3 linked regions of the Zymomonas mobilis subsp. mobilis ATCC 10988 genome follow. Each later gene encodes a partner of the first gene's protein in a complex. Links are inferred from orthologs where the notes say so. Each region holds a gene or a part of one and is shown in the gene's direction. Other genes may lie near its edges.

Region 1 (6,400 bases):
CTCAACGATCCAGGCATCCGAAGTATCAATATGATAATTTTGCGCTAACTCGTCATTGGAAAGACGTGTCTTAGGCAAAACCGATCCGGTTCCGATGATTGCTGACCGCCGCATAGTCATGCCTGCAATTCCTTATTGCTCGCCTGAGAAAAAAACATATCCAGATCATCGGCGATGCAATTGACCAGATTAGAACGGACAAGCTTAGCTGTCAGATGAACGGCTTGAGCGATACCAGATACGTTAGCATTCCCATGGCTTTTAACAACGATGCCATTAAGACCAAGAAAAATTGCGCCATTATGATTATTCGGATCAAGATAAACTCTAAATAATCTGAAAGCAGGTTTTGAAAGCAGAAAACCTAATTTGGAACGCAATGAACTTGAAAAAGCACGCCGGAGAAGGTTAGTAATGAAACGTGCCGTGCCTTCGATAGTTTTCAATGCAATATTGCCAGAAAAACCATCTGTCACGATAACGTCAGCATCCCCTTGGCCAATCCTGTCTGATTCAATAAAACCAGTATACTGGAAAGCTGTCTGTTCAGTTTGACGCAAGAGAGCCGCGGCGGCTCTTAAATCTTCGGTACCCTTCATCTCTTCGGTACCGATATTGAGTAAGGATAGTCGAGGGCAAGGAATGCCCATAGCCGATTGAGCATATACAGCGCCCATTACCGCGAACTGGACCAGATTACGCATATCGCATTCTGTATTGGCACCCAAATCCAGCATAACAACCCCATTTTTGCCCAATGTTGGCAAGATGGTTGTTAAGGCTGGACGATCGATACCACGCATCATCCGCAAGTAAAGCTTTGCGATTGCCATCAATGCGCCAGTATTACCTGCAGACAGAGCAGCATCAGCCTCCCCTGTCTTTACTGCAGAAATAGCCATGCCCATAGAACTTTTGCGGGCACGGCGCAAAGCCAAAGACGGTTTCTCTTCACCAGAAATAACATCTGGTGCAGGGCATATCGTACAGGCCGGTGCAAGCTCAGGGAATAGATCCATCTGTGTACGCACAAGCGCTTCGTCACCATATACGCGGAAACGCAAATCCGGATCAGTTGATAGCGCAAGTGCCAAAGCTGCAATGACAACTCTCGGACCACCGTCCCCGCCCATGGCATCGACAGCGATCAGAGCTTGATCCTTACTCATCATTAATTAGACAGATCAGGCTTCTACAGCGATGATCTCACGCCCATTATAGTGACCACAAGCTGGGCACATATGATGCGGACGTTTTAATTCGCCGCAATTTGGGCATTCCTGATAAGCTTCTACCGTCAAGGCATGGTGACTACGGCGCATATTCCGCCGTGAAGGGGTAGTTTTTCTCTTAGGAACAGCCATCTCGGAACCTTAAAATTAAATGAAGCGATAAAAAATTTAGCGACGATATGAGGCCTATGTCATAAACCGGCAAGGAAAAATAACATGCGAGTTTATGCTACCAGAATCGTCGCGCATCAAAGCGCGTATAGCGAATTTCGCCTGAGTTACAAGCCCCAAGCGACAATTTGAACAAAATACGCCCGAAAATTGGCGTTGATTCAATTATATTTATCTTTGATGATTGTCTGGAATACTTGTTGAATGTTTTTCTTCTGTATCAAGCGAATCAGTATTTTTTTCCGAAGTCGGATTATCGATTGCGGGTTGATCTGGCGATAAAAGAGCTGAGGTTTCAAGAATATCTAATGCATTCCTTGCCAAAGAATAACGCTTAGCGGCATTCAGCCAATTTTGAGCATAACGAGCCCCTGGCAGCTTTGAGATATCAGCAATAGCTCCATCGACATTACCATTATTCAAAAAACGGATCGCCTCTTCTAATTGTTCAGAAGGCATCGTTGACACTTCGCCATGACGGTGGATAACAAACAGATTAGAAAAAAACTGGCGAGAATAACTCAACCACCCTTGTTGTTTGTCCGGCTTGAGTAAATCTCCCTTGAGCGGGATAAGTCCAGCGACTAATTGTTCAAGCGTAACCGGTTGCCGTGAGGCATTTAAAATAACAGAAACGGCTTGCTGCTGACTATTACCAAACCGCGATTGTAACAAGCCTTCTAAATAGCCTAGAGGTTGGCCACGATTAAGCGCCCGTCTTGCAGCAAAAGCAACAAGGAGACTCTCCGCTCTACCTGCATCCCCAATAGCAGCTTTGGTTTCCTTGCTGACATCATCAATACGATTTTCAAGGCGATCTATTCGGCCATTTAAGGCATCAATAGAGGCCGTTACATTCGAATTAGAAGAATCTGTTTGTGGGAGCGCCACAGTACCATTTTGAGATTGAGCATTTCCAGACATAGAAAGTTGCGAAGGTAACTGAGGTGTCTTCTCGGAAGATTGTTGATTATTGGGGACAGAAGCTGGAGCAATAAGCATTCTGGCTGGCTGCCAATGTGATAATGAGTAGATAGTAACACCGACGCCACAAAAGAATGCAGCACAGGAAAAAAGCAATTTTGATTGCCACGGCCGTTTTTTTGAAGACTGTGAGGCATTGACCAAAGGATCAATTGAAGAATTCGATTCTTTATTTCCGGCATAATTATGAATACCGTTGTTATTTGTCATACATCTGTCCCTGAATATTTGCCTCTGATTCCATTCAGAATCTGCCTTCATTCATTTTCTATCCGAGTTTCATTTCAAGCTAGCTGCCGCCTTTAACAAAGATGTGTCATCAGGATATTCAGCTATTGCCATTGCTCGCCACTCTTTTCCAATTTGTTCTGCTACTGCTGGGCTAATAACAGCAATCTGAACTCTGTCTGGATTGATATCCGTTTTCGCAAGCAAAAGACGAAATTGCTCTGCAAAACGAGAAGAGTGTAATAGGACTATGGCATTTTCTACTAATGCCTGACAGGCTTCTATCGGTAAACTGGCAATATTTTGCATTCTATAAAGAATTTTTATAAAGAATTGAGTGTTTTCTTTCAGAGAAAAATTTTTATAGTCATAATCTTTGTAAATCTCGCCGCAGAGCCTTAATATCCGCATTCTTTTGTCCCGTTCAAGACAACAAAGTACAGATGCGCCATTACCTTCGGCCGTTACAATATGCTGAAACCCTGCCTGACGTGCCGCCGCCTCAGTAGCCTTGCCAACCACGTAAAGAGGATAGTCTTTTAATTTATCCAGTTCACTTCCTCCGTGATAAATAGCTTGGGCACTCGTTACCATAACCGCATCAAAAGATAGAGATTCATTTATTGACCAAGGTATCGATATAGCCGTTGCAAGAGGCGTTTTTATTACTTGCCAGCCTACTTTTTCTGCACGCTTGGCTGTAGCGGTTGCCCCCGGCTCGGGGCGTAAAATCAATAATTTATCTTGAACACGATTATTTAATTGCCATTCTCTCAGCATATTGGACTCTGTTCAGATAGGGAGCAAATGCCGATTAACGTTCTGACAATACTCTGGGTAGGAAGAGAGCTTGCACCTCCGGCGGAGATTGATTCAACAATAAGCTACCAACTTCAAAAGCATCAGAAGGTTGACTAATTTCTTTATCAATAGACGCCGAAAATTTTCCATTTTCCGTATAGAGGCAAGCTCTCAAACGGATATTTTTTTCTAAAATCTCGGCAAAAACCGCAATCGGAGAATGGCAATCAGCATTGAGCCGAAGAAGAAGTTGCCTTTCTGACTGAACCGCTAAATGTGTAGGGTAATGATCAATTATAGATACTTTTTCCCAAGCAGCGGAATCTGCCAGAGCCTCGATTCCGATAGCGCCCTGCCCAGCAGCTGGCAGCATCTGATCTAAGGGAACATCATATCCCACATCATTTCTTCCGAGTCGAATGAGACCAGCGGCGGCAAGAAGGGTAGCATCAAACTGTTTATTAGCCAGTTTTTCTAAACGAGTGTCTATGTTCCCCCGTAACAGTTTAATCTCGATATCAGGTCGGATGCACCTTATCTGGGCAGCTCGACGTGGCGATGCCGTTCCAACACAACCAGAATAAGGCAATACTTCTAAGGAAGGGATTCCAATCAACCTGTCATGAACATCTTCTCTAGGAAGCATAGCCGCTATAGAGATATGTGAAGGACGAAAAGTTTCAACATCCTTCATAGAATGTACGGCAGCATCAATTTGACCTGTTGTCAAAGCGATATCCAGCTCTTTTGTCCAAAGCGCCTTTCCACCAATATCCGCTAAAGCCTGATGACGATTTTTATCACCAGAAGTGCGAATAGGTACAATGACAACAGCATCCTCTGACCAGCTATGTGCAGCACATAAAGCAGAGGCGACTGAGCGTGCCTGAATAAGGGCTAGAGGGGAACCTCGGGATCCGAGACGAAAAGGAAGTTGCATGATAGTTGCTCTACCGCCCCTTATGGTGGCAGAAAAGCCCCCTATGGCATTAGTTTTAGGTCTTGAGTCGAGTTGCGACGAAACAGCAGTCGCATTAGTTGATAATGATGGTAATATTATTTCCAGTCATTTGGCAACACAAGAAATTTTACATCGTCCTTATGGCGGTGTAGTTCCAGAAATTGCGGCAAGAGCCCATGTCGAGCGTCTAGAGCCGTTAGTAAGAAAGGTTTTAAATGAATCAGGAAAAAATTTATCAGAAATAGATGCCATTGCAGCAACTGCGGGGCCAGGCTTAATTGGCGGCGTTATGGTTGGTTTTGTAACAGGAAAAGCGCTTTCTCTTGCCTGTAAAAAACCACTGATTGCGATTAACCACCTAGAAGGTCACGCCTTAACCCCTCGTTTAGCAGATAAAACTCTGTCTTTTCCTTATTTATTATTGCTTATCTCTGGTGGTCATTGCCAAATTCTACTGGTTAAAAATGTGGGCGAATATCGCCGCCTAGCAACAACAATTGATGATGCTGGCGGTGAAGCCTTTGACAAAACGGCTAAAATTTTAGGATTAGGCTTTCCTGGAGGCCCAGCTGTAGAAAGAGAAGCTTTGAATGGCGATCCAATGGCGGTTCCCTTACCTAGGCCATTAATTAAAAGCAAAGAACCTCATTTCTCTTTTGCAGGACTTAAAACCGCGGTTTTAAGAGCATATCAATCTGGCATTTATAAAAGACACGATATTGCAGCATCATTCCAACAGGCTGTTATTGATTGCTTAGTCAATCGTAGCGAAAAAGCTCTCAAAAAGATTGAAGGCGAAAATATTCAAATCAACGCCTTTGTTATTGCTGGAGGTATGGCTGCGAATCAAGCCATCCGTCCTGCACTTACGGATCTAGCAGAAGCACATAATTTACCTTTGATTGCACCGCCGCCTTCGCTATGCACTGATAATGGCGCTATGATCGCATGGGCGGGCGTCGAACGGTTTCGTCTGGGAATGATTGATAATCTTGAGAGTCCAGCGCGAGCAAGATGGCCGTTAGACCCTCATGCTGAAAAAGCACGCGGTGCCGGAGTAAAAGCGTAGATGCCTGTTCTTGAAGAAAAGAAAACAGCCGATCATTTTCATCATATCGGTGTCTTAGGTGCGGGGTCATGGGGAACGGCTTTGGCAGCCGTAGCCAGTTATAAAGGTGCCGTCACTTTATGGGGCAGAAAAAGAGAAATTATTGATGCCATTAATCAGAGACACATCAATCCTGATTATTTGCCTGACATCATTATACCCCGAACTATCCATGCAACAGATGAATTAAATGATCTAAGTTCAGCATCTGCTTTATTGGTAGCCATTCCAGCCCAAAAAATGAGATCTGTTTTAAGACAGATTCCCAATGATAGTCGCCCATTAATTTTATGTGCAAAAGGAATAGAAGCGGAATCTGGCCTATTGATGTCTCAGTTAGCGGCCGATATTTTCCCTCACCGTCCTATTGCAGTTTTATCTGGGCCAACATTTGCAAGTGAAGTAGCACGCCATTTACCGACAGCCGTGACTTTAGCAGCCAAAGAGAAGGATATAAGAGCGGCCTTAATGCAAAGGTTAGCCATTCCAACATTTCGCCCTTATGCCTCGTCTGACGTGATTGGTGCGGATGTTGGAGGTGCTGTCAAAAATGTATTAGCGATTGCCTGTGGAGTCGTTGCAGGTGCAAAACTTGGCAATAATGCCCGTGCAGCCGTTATTAGCCGCGGTTTTGCAGAAATGAACCGCTTTGGTATTGCATTGGGTGCAAAAGAAGAAACTTTAACGGGATTATCCGGTTTAGGAGATCTTGTCCTGACCTGCTCGTCGGAATTGTCTCGTAACTTCACTTTTGGGAAAAAACTTGGTGAAGGCTATAGCTACGAAGAACAGCAAAAGAAAAGAGCAGTTACAACAGAAGGCGTTTTCACAGCGCCTGTCTTACAAAGAGTTGCTAATAAACTAAAAGTAGAAATGCCGTTGGTTTCAGCCATTTGTGATTTGATTGAAGGTGAA
Region 2 (6,312 bases), 510 kb from region 1 along the record:
ATTTCTTGGCTAACCAAGAGAGAAAACAGCCTAGGATCACGACGAAATGGATAAGGATTGAAGGCCATTTATTCTTTCAATACCCTCCCTCAAAAACAACATAAAAAAAGAGGCTTCCCCTTTTCGGGAAAGCCTCTTTTCTCTTTTTAAGATGCTAACTCTAGCGATTAGCTACGAGCAACGGCACGAACACCACGCATCTGCGGACGACGCGGACGACGCGGACGTTCACCACCGCGATCACCACGATCATCACCTTTACCATGAGAGTGGTTGAAACCCGGTTTTGCACCGCCGCCAAAGCGACCGCGACCACCGCCACGACCACCGCGACCATCTCTGCCATCCCGTTCTGGACGCATCGGAGCCGGATGCGGCAGCAATTCTTTTTCCATGACAAAGTTTTCAGGCAGCGGCAAAATCTGCAATTTGACACGAGTCAAACGTTCGATAGAGCGCAAGTAAGAGCGTTCGTCATTGGCAATAAAGCTGATAGCCTGACCATCACGACCAGCACGAGCAGTGCGGCCAATACGATGGACATATTGTTCGGCGACATTCGGCAATTCGTAATTGAAGACATGGCTGACACCCGGAACGTCAATACCACGGGCAGCAATATCGGTGGCCACCAGAATTTTTAACCGGCCATTACGGAAGGCATTCAAAGCGCGTTCACGCTGCGGCTGGCTTTTGTTACCATGAATGGCGGCAGCAGGCAGACCAGCGGCTTCCAAATGGCGAACCACTCTATCGGCACCATGCTTCGTACGGGTAAAGACCAAAGCCCGATCAAGGCCAGGGGTATTTTTCAGCGTAATCGTCAACAAAGCCTGTTTTTCAGACTGGTTAACGAAAATACCGAATTGCTCAACCCGTTCAGCCGTTGAAGACTGGGGCGCAACCGAAACGGTTACCGGATCAGACAAGAACTGACTGCTCAATTCCTGAATCGTTTTTGGCATCGTAGCCGAGAAGAACAAAGTCTGGCGGTTCTTCGGCAGCAATTTGTCAATGCGGCGCAACGCATGGATAAAACCAAGATCCAGCATCTGGTCGGCTTCGTCCAAGACGAAAACTTCGACGTCTTTTAAGACAAGCGCGCGCTGGTCGATCAAATCCAGCAAGCGACCGGGTGTTGCAACCAAAATATCGGTGCCACGATCCAGCATTCTCATCTGACGACCAATAGGAACGCCACCAAATACGGCATTAACCGACATACGCAGATGACGGGTATAGTCATTGCAAGCGCGGGCAATCTGGCTGGCCAGTTCGCGCGTCGGTGATAAAATCAGCATACGGCAACCACGCTGAGGCCGTGCCTGCGGGTTGGTTGCGAGATAATGAATAGAAGGCAGAGCAAAGGCTGCGGTTTTACCGGTGCCGGTCTGGGCGATACCGCAAAGATCCTTGCCTTCTAATAAATGGGGGATAGCTTGTGCCTGAATCGGGGTCGGCTTACTATAACCGAGACCATCCAGAGCCTGCACAAGTGACGAGTCGAGACCAAGGGTTTTGAACGAAACAGATGTTTCCGTCATAAAAGGCTTTCCGTTTTTGAAATAGGCGCGATGAAGCGCACTAAGAGACGAGTTAAAACTCGTTTAAGACCTGAAAATACAGGCTTGCGTGAACGGGAAAGCCTGCTGCTATTAGGCATCTAAAGAGGAATACTTGGCAACGCACCATAGTGAGGAAGGCTTTTTATGACTTCCGAAATGACAAAAATAGATGTCAGATATTATGTGCGGTGGAACACGCAAATTCCGTGCATATGCCCGTTTAGTCTCGCGGACACAGATGCTTATCCGTTAATAATGACCATAGGACAGAAGAAAGGCAAGGCTTTTCCTCATTGCCGAATAAAATATTATTATATTATCGCCAAAAAGGACAATTATTGAAAGAAATCGAAGATATCATTCAAAAAACCATAAAAAGGCAACATAAATAATCTTGATTGGAAGGCGTGGTTTCACCAAATAAGAAACATGCTGATCGAGACAGAAAAGACGCCGAATCCGGCTACCCTTAAATTTTTGCTTCACCGTCCCGTAATGGAACGTGAATCCCGTTATTTTGTCAATAAAGAGGAAGCCGCTGATTCGCCTTTGGCCGTAGCGCTTTTTGACTTGCAGCATGTGACGGCTGTTTTCTACGGACGGGATTTTATTTCCGTCACCCTCGATTCACCTTCATTATGGTCTAACCTCGAATCCAAGATCATTATGATCATTTCGGATCATTTCGATAATGACATTCCGTTATTGGTAGAAAATTCCGAAAAGAATGAAACAAAAGATCATGATGAAGAAGATGACGTCATTCTTCAGATCAAAGATCTGATCGATAGCCGCGTTCGTCCGGCTGTTGCTCGTGATGGGGGGGATATCGTTTTCCAGAAATTTGAAGACGGCATTGTCTATTTGTCGATGCGGGGCGCTTGCGCAGGTTGTCCTTCTTCTGTTGCGACCCTGAAACAAGGGGTCGAGACCTTGCTGAAACATTTTGTCCCTGAAATTAAAGAAGTTCGGGCGATTTAATGCAATTGGTCATTGATACAGCCACAGCGGCCTGTTCTGTTGCTTTGATAGAAGGCGACCGCGTCCTTGCCTGCGAGAAGGAAATTGTGGGTCGCGGTCACGCTGAAAAACTTTTGCCTATGGTCGCTGCTTTACCGGATCAAGGTCGCGCTGATAGTATCCTTGTTGATTGCGGGCCCGGCAGTTTTACCGGCATCCGCGTCGGGATTGCGGCTGCCCTGGCTTTAGGTTTGGGATGGGATATTCCTGTCTCTGGTTATGGCTCCTTAGATATTGTTGCGGCCTCGGCTTTCCGACGGCACAGCGATGTGTCGCAACTGACGGTTGCTTTTATTGGCGGTCATGGTGAATTGTTTATTCAGTCTTTTTCCTGCGATCGGCCTTCACTTCATTTGACCACCACCACAGAACTTCAATCCTTGCGACCCGAAGCCGCTGCTGCCTTAGTGCAAGACTCACTCGTGGTCGGTTCGGCGGCGGCCAATTTGATAAAGGTAAGAGGCTGGGGCGAATCGGAAGAGGCTTGGCCTTTTGCGGATGAAGCCCGCTTTTTAGAAAAAACAGCGACGACACTACCTGCTACGCCGATTTACGGCCGTTTGCCTGATGCGAAAATACCGTCATGATACAGTATCATGATGGCTGGGCGTTTGTAGATACAGGTGATTCTCTTCTCGATTATGTCATGGAAATCATGACGGATGCTTTTGACCCATTCTATGGCGAGGCGTGGAATCGTCATCAATGTAATAGCATTATGGGGTTACCGGGCGTTTATGCTCTTGTTGTAACAATAGAAGGGAAACCGGCGGGTTTCTTGTTATCTCGTACTGTTTTTGACGAGTGCGAGCTATTATTATTAGCAGTTAAACCGGAATTCCGCCGCGAAGGGGTCGCGACAGCCCTTTTTAAAAAGCTGATCGCCAAAGCCAAAATCGAAGATACTAAATATCTTCATCTTGAAGTCAGAGAAAAAAATCCGGCCTTAAACCTTTATTACCAGATTGGCTTTAGAGAGGTTGGCCGTCGAATCAATTATTATAAATCGTTAAATGGCGACTTATACAATGCGATAACTCTCCGCTTCATTGTTATTTAATATAAATCACCTAGAAGAAGTAATAATTTTAGTTGCATTTTCTATAGAATTTGTTCAATCATAAAGACCGTAAACGTTGGGAGATCAACCGAGATCTTTCCAAAGGTAAAAGCTTTAAAGCTTCTCTGGAAAGATAGAATATTCTCCCACTTTTTTCCTAAAAAAGGATTGTTCTATGAGCGATGACAATGCTTTGTCTGAAACTTTGATTACCTTAACGGCTGATATCGTTTCAGCCCATGTCAGCAACAACAGCGTTTCTGTTGCCGACGTTCCCCAGCTTATCCAGAATGTCCATCATGCACTTTCTGCTTTAAGCGAAGCTAACGCAGAACCGGAAGCACGGCCTGAACCCGCTGTCTCTGTCCGCGCCTCTGTTAAACCCGATTATATCATCTGCCTCGAAGACGGTAAGAAGCTGAAAATGCTGAAACGTCATCTTGCAACCCATTATCAGCTGACGCCGGAACAATACCGCGCTAAATGGAATTTGCCGGCAGATTATCCGATGGTCGCCCCGAATTACGCTGATCAGCGTCGTTCTTTGGCCAAAAAAATCGGTCTTGGTACCCAGCGTCGCAAACGCTAATAACCTGCTTTGATAAATAAAAAAGAACAAAGCATTACCACAAATGTGGCTTAATTCTCGCTATATATAGGGGCAACTCTATCCGTGGCGTTTATAAAAATCACAACGTCTGGGGGCGACGTATGATTTTAAATTGCCAAAGTAAGCGTGAATTTATAAAGAGAAATAGTTGGAGCCTGCGCCTTTAAACAGCGCAGATTTCTCTGATTTTTTACTGGGGTAATTCAAAATTTGACGGAGAAATGTTGTGCGGCAGATCAATATTGAAACGCTTTGTGCGCAAAAAGGTCTGCGGATAACAGGTCAAAGAAGGGTTATTGCTCAGGTTTTATCTGAAGCCGAAGATCATCCCGATGTCGAGTCTCTTTACGAACGGGCATCTGCGATTGATTCCGGTATTTCGATTGCTACCGTCTATCGTACCGTGCGCTTATTTGAAGAAGCCGGTATTCTTGAACGTCATGATTTTGGCGATGGCCGCGCGCGTTACGAGGCTTCCCCCGAAGATCATCACGATCATCTTATAGATGTGGAATCTGGAAAGATTATCGAATTTTCAGATGAAGACATGGAAAGCCTGCAAAAAATAATCGCCGAACGCTTGGGATATAAATTGGTCGATCACCGCTTGGAATTATACGGTGTCCCGTTGAATCGTTCGCCTAAATCATCGAAATAAAATAATGATCGGGTTTTAGTTATTTTGATGACGATTCCGTCGTGATTTTTAATAAAAGCACTAAAAAAGCGACAGACTTTTCAGCCTGTCGCCCTTCTTATCGCTTTTTAAAGCGCTGATTATTCTTCAGAGGCTTCAGCCGTCTGGCTGTTAAGCTGAATATAGCCTTGAATACCCATCCGTTCGATCAATTTTAACTGGGTATCAAGACCATCAGCATGGCCTTCCTCTTCTTTCAAGATAGACAAAAGAAGATCTCTTGTTCCGAAATCGCTATGCTTTTCACAGCATTGGATCGCTTCTTTATAGAGCGGAATTGCATCATCCACTTCCAAAGCTAAATCAGCTTTAATGATCTCTTCGACATTTTCGCCAATTCTAAGATGGCCAATATCCTGAAAATTCGGGAAGCCCTCTAAAAACAAAAGGCGCTTGGCCAATTTGTCGGCATGTTTCATTTCATCAATGGAATTTGACCGTTCCAGATCAGCGAGCTTGTCGATGCCCCAATCTTCAGCAATGCGATAATGCAGAAAATACTGATTGATAGATGTCAGTTCGCTTTTTAACAGCGTATTAAGATGGTCAATGACCTCTTTATGGCCCTTCATGGATGCTACCTTTTGCTTTTTACAACCCTAATTAGGATATAAACGAGGTAACAGCTATCAGGTTGCACAGATTCTCTTTATTCTGCGCGAAATCGGGCGTCTGATAATATTTTAAACAGTCTCTTCTTGTGCTTCTGCGATAACTTTTTGGACACATTTTCCGCATTTACCACAGCAGAATTTAACACCTATTTTTTTATAGGCTTGCCCCGGCGTGACCGCACCTTGTCGCACAGCAGCTTTGATCGCTTGATCGCTTACAGTGTTACAATGGCAAATAATCACTCTCAAACCCCTTTATCCTCGAATGGCTTAAAATCGCCTTCCTTCTTAGATATAACTCCCATGATAATGATAACAAGTATCAATATTAAATATAACAAAAATTAAAAGAGTGATGCTTAGAATAGCGGCTTGTTCCAAAAGGATGAGGCCTTAACCCGTAAAATAACGAGGGCTGCCCCCTATAATTTCCTTGATTGCCATCCTGAAAATAGAGGAAAAGGGCTAGAAAAGATCAGGCTATGTGCCGGAGGAAGCTGATGCACCCACTTTATAAAGCTGTTGCAACTTTAATGTATGAAGTTGCGAATGATTTACTTGTCCCGCGTTTCCGTCATTTATCAGAAAATGAAATCGCAGAGAAAGAACCCGGCGATTATGTGACGGTGGTCGATAAGGAATCAGAAAAGCGGATTACCGAGCAATTAGCCAAATTCTTGCCAGAGGCTTATATTGTGGGTGAGGAAGCAACCGCTGCCGATACGAGCTTGCTCAAAAATCTCAAA
Region 3 (6,400 bases), 1.2 Mb from region 1 along the record:
CCGATAGAAGAAAGCCAATCCCAAGCCTCCTAAAAAAATAAAAAAAATTACGGATATCTCTTGTCAGATGGGGGTCAGCTCGGCTATCGAGCAGCCTTAGAAGGTGGGGCCTGTAGCTCAACGGTAGAGCCGGCCGCTCATAACGGCTAGGTTGCGGGTTCGATTCCTGCCGGGCCCACCATTCATTTTCTTGGTCTTTATGCGACCCGCTATAAAATCCCATATCAACAGCCCCATTGCCTTTAGGCTGTCTGTTTTGCCTTATTTCCCGTGATAAAAGGGCTATAGTCTGCCTTTAGTGATTTTTGGGAATGGCAGAATAACGATCCATGGAAAACAGCCTGCATCTTTATGGAATATCAATCGCCTTAGGGGTGTCATTGCTGGCTGTCCTCTGGGGCATTGCCCTCTATTTTTTTCTGAATGCGCTCCATAAGATGAAAGAGGCGCAGGCGATTATCCGTCGCTTTCATCCACTTAAAAATATTTATGACACGGCACCCGTTCATGCCCTTGTCATCCATAATCAAAAAATATCCGCTCTTAATCCTAAAAGCTCGGCTTATCTCGGATTAGAAGACATACCGTCCTCACCGGATATCTTTTTTTATTCATGGCTTGATGACGATTCAGCCCAAATTCTTGCCCATCATCTCGATATCTTGGCGAAAACAGGGCGCGCTTTTCATTGTCATGTGCATCATAAAATGGACCAGCGTCTTTTCAAAATTGATGGTCAGATTTTACAACAATCTTCCCGCGATATCATTCTCTGGATAGGCGATATTACCCAAGAGGCTGACCGTCAAAAGGCCTTGGCCTTTCAGGCACAACAATCGGGACAGGCTTTACAGGCGTTATCGTCTCTTTTTGAGGTGATGCCTTTTCCAATATGGTATCGGAATGCCGCGTTACAGCTACAGATGGTCAACCAATCTTATGTAACAGCGGTCGAAAGTCCATCAGCCAGAGAGGTTATCACCCGCAATATCGAGCTAACAGAAGGCAAGGGGGCTAATAATCCGGTTTCTTTTGCGGAAAAGGCACTAGAGACAAAATCCATGCAAAGTCGCCTTTCGCCGGTGATCTTGTCGGGGACACGGCGAATGATGCGCTTAACGGATATTCCCTTACCAACGGGTGCCGTTGCGGGATATGCACTTGATGTCGAAGCCTTGGAAGAAGCCAAAGCTGAAATGGGACGTTTCTTACAAGCACAGCGCCATATCCTCGATCAGCTTTCCGCTGGTGTTGCCCAGTTCAATGCCGAACAAAATTTAGTCTTTGCGAATGAGCCTTTCCGGCATCTTTTTGCGCTGAAAGCCGAATGGCTTACCGACCATCCTGAATTTGACCGTGTGCTTGAAAGAATGCGGGAAGCTGGACGGCTGCCGGCGGCGCATGACTTTCCCGCATGGAAAGCAGAAAGACGGCAATGGTTTTTATCCCATAACAATGCTTTGGAAGAAAACTGGCTGTTGATGGATGGCTCCCATCTTCGGGTCATTACCCAACCTACACCGGACGGCGGATTATTACTGATTTTTGAAGATCGGACAGAACAGGTTCGTTTGACCTCGGCACATGATATTATGCTTCGCGTCCGAACTGCCAGTTTTGATAAACTCTTTGAAGCCATTGGCGTTTTTGCTTCTGATGGGCGATTAAATCTCTGGAATACCCGTTTCACCGATATTTGGCAGATTGATGAAAAATGGCTCTCGACACATCCACGGGTTGACGATTTAGCCCAGAAAACCCGCCTTCGTTTAGAAAATACCGAGCATAGCCACTATATCAGTGATGCCATTCGGATGACGATGATCGAGAGGCAACCCAAACATGGGCATATCGCCTTTATCGACCAACAGCATTTCAATTTTTCGACTATTCCCTTGCCAGACGGTAACATCCTTCTGACGATGTTGGATGTGACTGATAGCTGGCGAATGGAACGCGCTCTTCGTGACCGAAATGAAGCTTTGGAAGCCGCGGACAGGTTAAAAACCGATTTTGTCGCCAATATGAGCTACGAACTCAGAACGCCCTTGACCTCTATCAGTGGTTTTGCCGAAATGCTGGCGCAAGGCTATTGCGGCGATTTATCCCAAATGGCGAATGATTATGTCGCAGCCATTCTTGATGCCGTTGCACGATTAAGCACTCTTATTGACGATATTCTCGACTTAACTTTGCTTGAATCCGGTAATCTTGAGCTTGATCGACAGAATGTTGACATCAAACCCCTTCTTCAAGATATGGCAACCGCTCTCACCAAAAGAGCAGAAGAGCTAGGTATCCATTTTGAAATCAAACTGGATGACAATCTCGGGATGATCGAAAGTGATCCGCAGCGTCTCTCCCGTGCGATCAACCATATGTTACTGATTGCGCTTGCCCGCAATCCGCGCGGCGGCACAGTGCAGTTACAGGCTTCTGGGGCAGGTGACCATATCGCGATTGTCATCGTCGATGACGCTGATATTCTGTCTTCTTCTCGACAAGGGAGTGTGGAATCCTCTTTATCTGATCCGATCTTTGACCATTTTTCCGAATATGGCCAATCCGTTCGCGGCGGTAAGGGAAGCAGCAGTATCGCGATCCCGCTTATTCGCCGTTTTATTGCTTTGCATGGCGGATCAATTCATATTGATTCAAATCATAACCAGAAGACACATTTCATTATTACCTTGCCGCGCCATGTGCCTGCTTTGTAAGAAATATGTAGCCTTCCTAGACGATAGTAAAAAGATGACCATACAGGAAATAATTCTGGCAGATGCCGCCGCCACCGAAGAAGCGGGGCGTTATCTGGGACGATCTCTTCAAACCGGTGATATCATTACCCTTTCCGGTGATCTCGGTGCAGGTAAAACCAGTCTGGCGCGGGGTATTTTAAGCGAATTAGGCTTTCAGGAAGAAGTCCCTTCGCCCAGTTTCGCGCTGATGATTGATTATGAGCCCCCAGAAGTCAGTCTGCCTGTTGCCCATGTCGATTTATATCGCCTCGATAATCCCGAAGATATTCAGGAATTAGGTCTCGATGAATTCGCTTTTTACGGGGCTTTGCTCGTAGAATGGCCAGAAAGATTGGGACAGGTTATCGACCAAATATGGCCTGATCGGCTGGCTTTGCATCTGGATATTCTCGAAGATAACCGGCGGCGGCTGACATGGCAGCGTCCCAGCTATTGGGAAAATCGCTGGCCACCGCTCGAATATTGATAAATGATTTTAAGACGGCCGCGACTTTGCTAGAAGCCGCTCATCTTCATTTCAGGTAGGGGGCAGGAGAAAAGAATGAAAAGCTTGAGTAAGACGATAACGTTTAAAAACAAAAAGCCGCAAAGCCTTATCCGCACGGCGATGATTCTGGCTGCCGGTTTTGGTAAACGGATGCGCCCCCTAACGGCAACCCGTCCGAAACCCTTGGTTGAAGTCGGCGGCAAGCCTTTGATCGACCACGCCCTTGATCATCTCAAGGAAAGCGGCATCACTCGTGTTGTCGTCAACACCCATTATATGAGCGAACCTTTGGAAGCGCATCTGCGCCATACTGCCAAAGATTTCGATCTCCAGATTTCCCGTGAAGAAGACGCACTTCTAGAAACCGGCGGCGGCATCAAAAAGGCCTTGCCCCTTATTCAAGATGATCTCTTTCTGGTTATCAGCAGTGACAATTTCTGGCTTGATGGCACGGCCAATTCCATTGAACTTCTGACCCATCATTGGGATGATGAAAAGATGGATGCTTTGTTGTTACTGGTGCCGTTATCTCACGCTGATTGCTATAATGGGCAGGGTGATTTCCATATGAATGGTATGGGACAAATCCAGCCTAAAATTCCGGGTAAAGTCGCACCTTTTGTTTTCAGCGGCATCCAGATTATGTCCAAACGCTTTTTGGAAAATACGCCGGACGGTGCTTTCCGTAGCCAATATATCCGCGATCAGGCGATGAACAAAGGCCGCTTATATGGCTTGGTGCATGATGGTATCTGGTTTGATGTCAGCACGCCCAAAGCCGTCAAGGTAACCGACACCATTCTTAGACGCGGTTAATTTTGAATATGCTGGAAAAATCCCGTCTCTTTACGATACCTTTTCATCGTTCTTTTGCCGATGCCTTGGTCGAAGGCCTGATCAAGCGCTATGACGATCCAATGACATTGGCACAGGGATTGATCCTGCTACCCAATAACCGTTCCATTCGGGCTATAACAGAAGCCTTTGTGCGCCAGTCGTCTTCCGGCCTGTTATTACCCCGAATGGTGCCCGTCGGGGATCCTCTCTTGGATGATCGGCTGGGTGCTTTTCTTGATCCGGTCGATATGATCGATCCGTTACCACCGGCGATCCCGCCTTTGGAACGGCATTTCCGATTAACCCGTCTTGTTAAAAAGGTAATGCAAAAACAGGGGCGAACTATTGCCGTTCCTGAAGCTCATCGTCTGGCCGAAGAATTGGCACTGACCTTGGATCAGTTGATGGCGGCAGAGATTGACCCTGAACAACTGACCCAGTTAATCGACCCTATGGCCGAAGAAGAGCTTGCCCGCCATTGGCAGGCTTCTTTAAAATTGCTTGAATGTATTATTACCGAATGGCCGGAAGAGCTTAAAAAAACGGGACAGATTGAAAGTCAGGAACGCCGGAACCGACTACTGGATCGCCTCGCTGACAGATGGCAAACACAGCCACCCAGTGAAAAACCGATTATTGCCGCTGGTGCGATTACAGGATCACCGGTTTCTGCCCGTTTGTTGCGTGTTATCTCGGAAATGGAAGATGGGCTTGTTGTTCTCCCCGGCCTTGATAACAACATGTCAGACGAAGAGTGGCAGTTATTAGGCCCTCATGAACGCGATCCCGATACGGGCATTAAACAGCCTTCGCTCGAAAGCCATCCGCAATTCCAGTTAAAATTATTACTGGACAGGATGGGTGTTGACCGGAAGGAAGTGATAGAATGGGATCCGCCGAAAAATTATCATCCAGATAACCGTGAACAGGCCATTCGTCATGTTATGGCTCCGGCGCGCTATACTGATCGCTGGCGTAGTCTTCCTGAAAAAGAACGGGCTTTCCCCAATTTATCCGTTATTGAAACGGCGCATCCCGAAGAAGAAGCCCAAGTCATCGCTTTGGCGTTGAGGGAGGCCGTTGAAGAAAAAGGCCAGACGGCGGCCTTGGTAACGCCTGATCGGGCTTTGGCCATTAGGGTCTCTGCTCTATTAAAGCGCTTTGGCATTGATGCCGATGATAGTGCAGGGCGACCGTTATCGCTTACCCCTCCCGGATTATTACTGCTTGATCTGGTTTCGCTCGCTGCCGATCATTTTTCGGCCGTAAGTTTCCTCGCAATAGCCAAGCATCCTCTGGTCGCCTTTGGTGAAGATCGCGATTTATGGCGCGATCATATTCGCAGCCTTGATATGATTTTACGGGGGCCTCTTTTAAGAAATGGTCTGGCCGGAATTACGGCCAAAATTAAGGAAGCGGTCGATCATCAAACAGCCGATCCCGAATTACTGGAATGGTGGGAAAAGACTAAAATACCCTTTCAAGCGCTCGATCAGCAATTTCAGACGGTGTTGCCCCTTACTAAAATTGTTAAAATTTTGCGGGAAACGGCGAACCAAATTGCCGGTGAAAAAATATGGGCAGAGGCTGCGGGGCATTTGGCCGCCGATTTGATTGCCGAAATTGAATCTTTAGCGGCTGACCATAACGAAGATATGCGTTTTTCCGATTTTGCGCATGTACTGCGGCAATTAATGGATAAACAAGCGGTCAGACCGATGACCGGTGGCCATCCTCGTATTTTTATCTGGGGTTTGATAGAAGCCCGCTTGCAACATGCCGATTTAATGATCGCAGCCAGTCTGAATGAAACGGTTTGGCCACCGATCAAGGAAGCCGACCCGTGGCTTGCGCCCCGAATTCGTTCTGAACTCGGTTTACCGGGGCTAGAATTACGAATTGGTATTGCCGCCCATGATTTCTCTTCGGTTTTGGGGGCTAAAAAAATATTGCTAACCCGTGCCAGACGCGATGCCAGAGCGCCAACCATGCCATCGCGTTTTTGGTTGCGGTTGGAAGCCATGGCCTCCAACTTGCACCATGCCGATAATCTTCCTTATTGGGCGCGACAGCTCGATGAACCACAGGGTTTTAGACCTGTCACAAGGCCAGCCCCTAATCCCCCTGTTTTAGATCGCCCGAAACGTATCGCCGTTACGCGCTTCGACAGTCTGCAATCTGATCCTTATAGCTATTATGCCAGCAATATCTTGGGCTTAAGAAAACTTGATCCCGTTGATGCTGAACCCACGGCGGCGTGGCGTGGGAGCCTTATTCACAGTATTCTTGAAAATTGGGTTAAGGAAGATAACAGCCG

What was found.
Region 2: the proteins of tsaD (region 1) and tsaB are in contact, whole or in part, in a solved structure (PDB 4WQ4), measured with the Escherichia coli proteins. The link is inferred for Zymomonas mobilis subsp. mobilis ATCC 10988 from one-to-one orthologs.
Region 3: the proteins of tsaD (region 1) and tsaE are in contact, whole or in part, in a crystal structure (PDB 6N9A), measured with the Thermotoga maritima proteins. The link is inferred for Zymomonas mobilis subsp. mobilis ATCC 10988 from one-to-one orthologs. Residues at the interface, in WP_004082750.1 of Thermotoga maritima: Cys10, Asp11, Arg49, His50, Leu82, Gly84, Gly135, Gly136, Glu154, Thr155, Leu156, Asp157, Asp158, Ser159, Glu162, Asp165, Lys166, Arg169, Leu170, Tyr175, Lys213, Thr214, Leu217, Tyr218, Gln221, Arg222, Asn324; in WP_004082108.1 of Thermotoga maritima: Leu37, Gly38, Lys46, Lys57, Val59, Lys60, Ser61, Thr63, Phe64, Thr65, Leu66, Met67, Val69, Pro71, Tyr82, Arg83, Leu84, Asp86, Asp88, Phe89, Asp93, Ile128, Asp130, Glu131, Arg134.

What each region holds. Positions count from the first base shown.
Region 1 is NC_017262.1:1,459,626-1,466,025, reverse strand. Bases 3,402-6,400 are described here. They hold tsaD (tRNA (adenosine(37)-N6)-threonylcarbamoyltransferase complex transferase subunit TsaD), read left to right. Parts: upstream 3,402-4,354; coding sequence 4,355-5,446; downstream 5,447-6,400. Other genes in these bases: ZMOB_RS06530 (NAD(P)H-dependent glycerol-3-phosphate dehydrogenase), read left to right, coding at 5,447-6,400; hemC (hydroxymethylbilane synthase), read right to left, coding at 3,430-4,356. Also shown: ZMOB_RS06560 (beta-ketoacyl-ACP synthase III), read right to left, coding at 1-120; phosphate acyltransferase PlsX, read right to left, coding at 117-1,172; rpmF (50S ribosomal protein L32), read right to left, coding at 1,185-1,364; ZMOB_RS06550 (hypothetical protein), read right to left, coding at 1,575-2,597; ZMOB_RS06545 (uroporphyrinogen-III synthase), read right to left, coding at 2,667-3,395.
Region 2 is NC_017262.1:1,966,055-1,972,366, forward strand. The notes cover bases 1,448-4,358. They hold tsaB (tRNA (adenosine(37)-N6)-threonylcarbamoyltransferase complex dimerization subunit type 1 TsaB), read left to right. Parts: upstream 1,448-2,545; coding sequence 2,546-3,172; downstream 3,173-4,358. Other genes in these bases: ZMOB_RS08810 (DEAD/DEAH box helicase), read right to left, coding at 1,448-1,544; ZMOB_RS08820 (NifU family protein), read left to right, coding at 1,995-2,546; ZMOB_RS08830 (GNAT family N-acetyltransferase), read left to right, coding at 3,169-3,645; ZMOB_RS08835 (Ros/MucR family transcriptional regulator), read left to right, coding at 3,821-4,234. Also shown: more of ZMOB_RS08810, read right to left, coding at 168-1,447; ZMOB_RS08840 (Fur family transcriptional regulator), read left to right, coding at 4,482-4,913; bfr (bacterioferritin), read right to left, coding at 5,033-5,524; ZMOB_RS08850 ((2Fe-2S)-binding protein), read right to left, coding at 5,636-5,809; ZMOB_RS08855 (inositol monophosphatase family protein), read left to right, coding at 6,067-6,312. UniProt on the Escherichia coli protein: Required for the formation of a threonylcarbamoyl group on adenosine at position 37 (t(6)A37) in tRNAs that read codons beginning with adenine.
Region 3 is NC_017262.1:248,966-255,365, forward strand. What follows is about bases 1,464-4,462. They hold tsaE (tRNA (adenosine(37)-N6)-threonylcarbamoyltransferase complex ATPase subunit type 1 TsaE), read left to right. Parts: upstream 1,464-2,700; coding sequence 2,701-3,225; downstream 3,226-4,462. Other genes in these bases: ZMOB_RS01150 (sensor histidine kinase), read left to right, coding at 1,464-2,717; ZMOB_RS01160 (nucleotidyltransferase family protein), read left to right, coding at 3,301-4,062; addB (double-strand break repair protein AddB), read left to right, coding at 4,071-4,462. Outside these bases: ZMOB_RS01140 (sensor histidine kinase), read left to right, coding at 1-33; more of ZMOB_RS01150, read left to right, coding at 330-1,463; more of addB, read left to right, coding at 4,463-6,400. UniProt on the Escherichia coli protein: Required for the formation of a threonylcarbamoyl group on adenosine at position 37 (t(6)A37) in tRNAs that read codons beginning with adenine.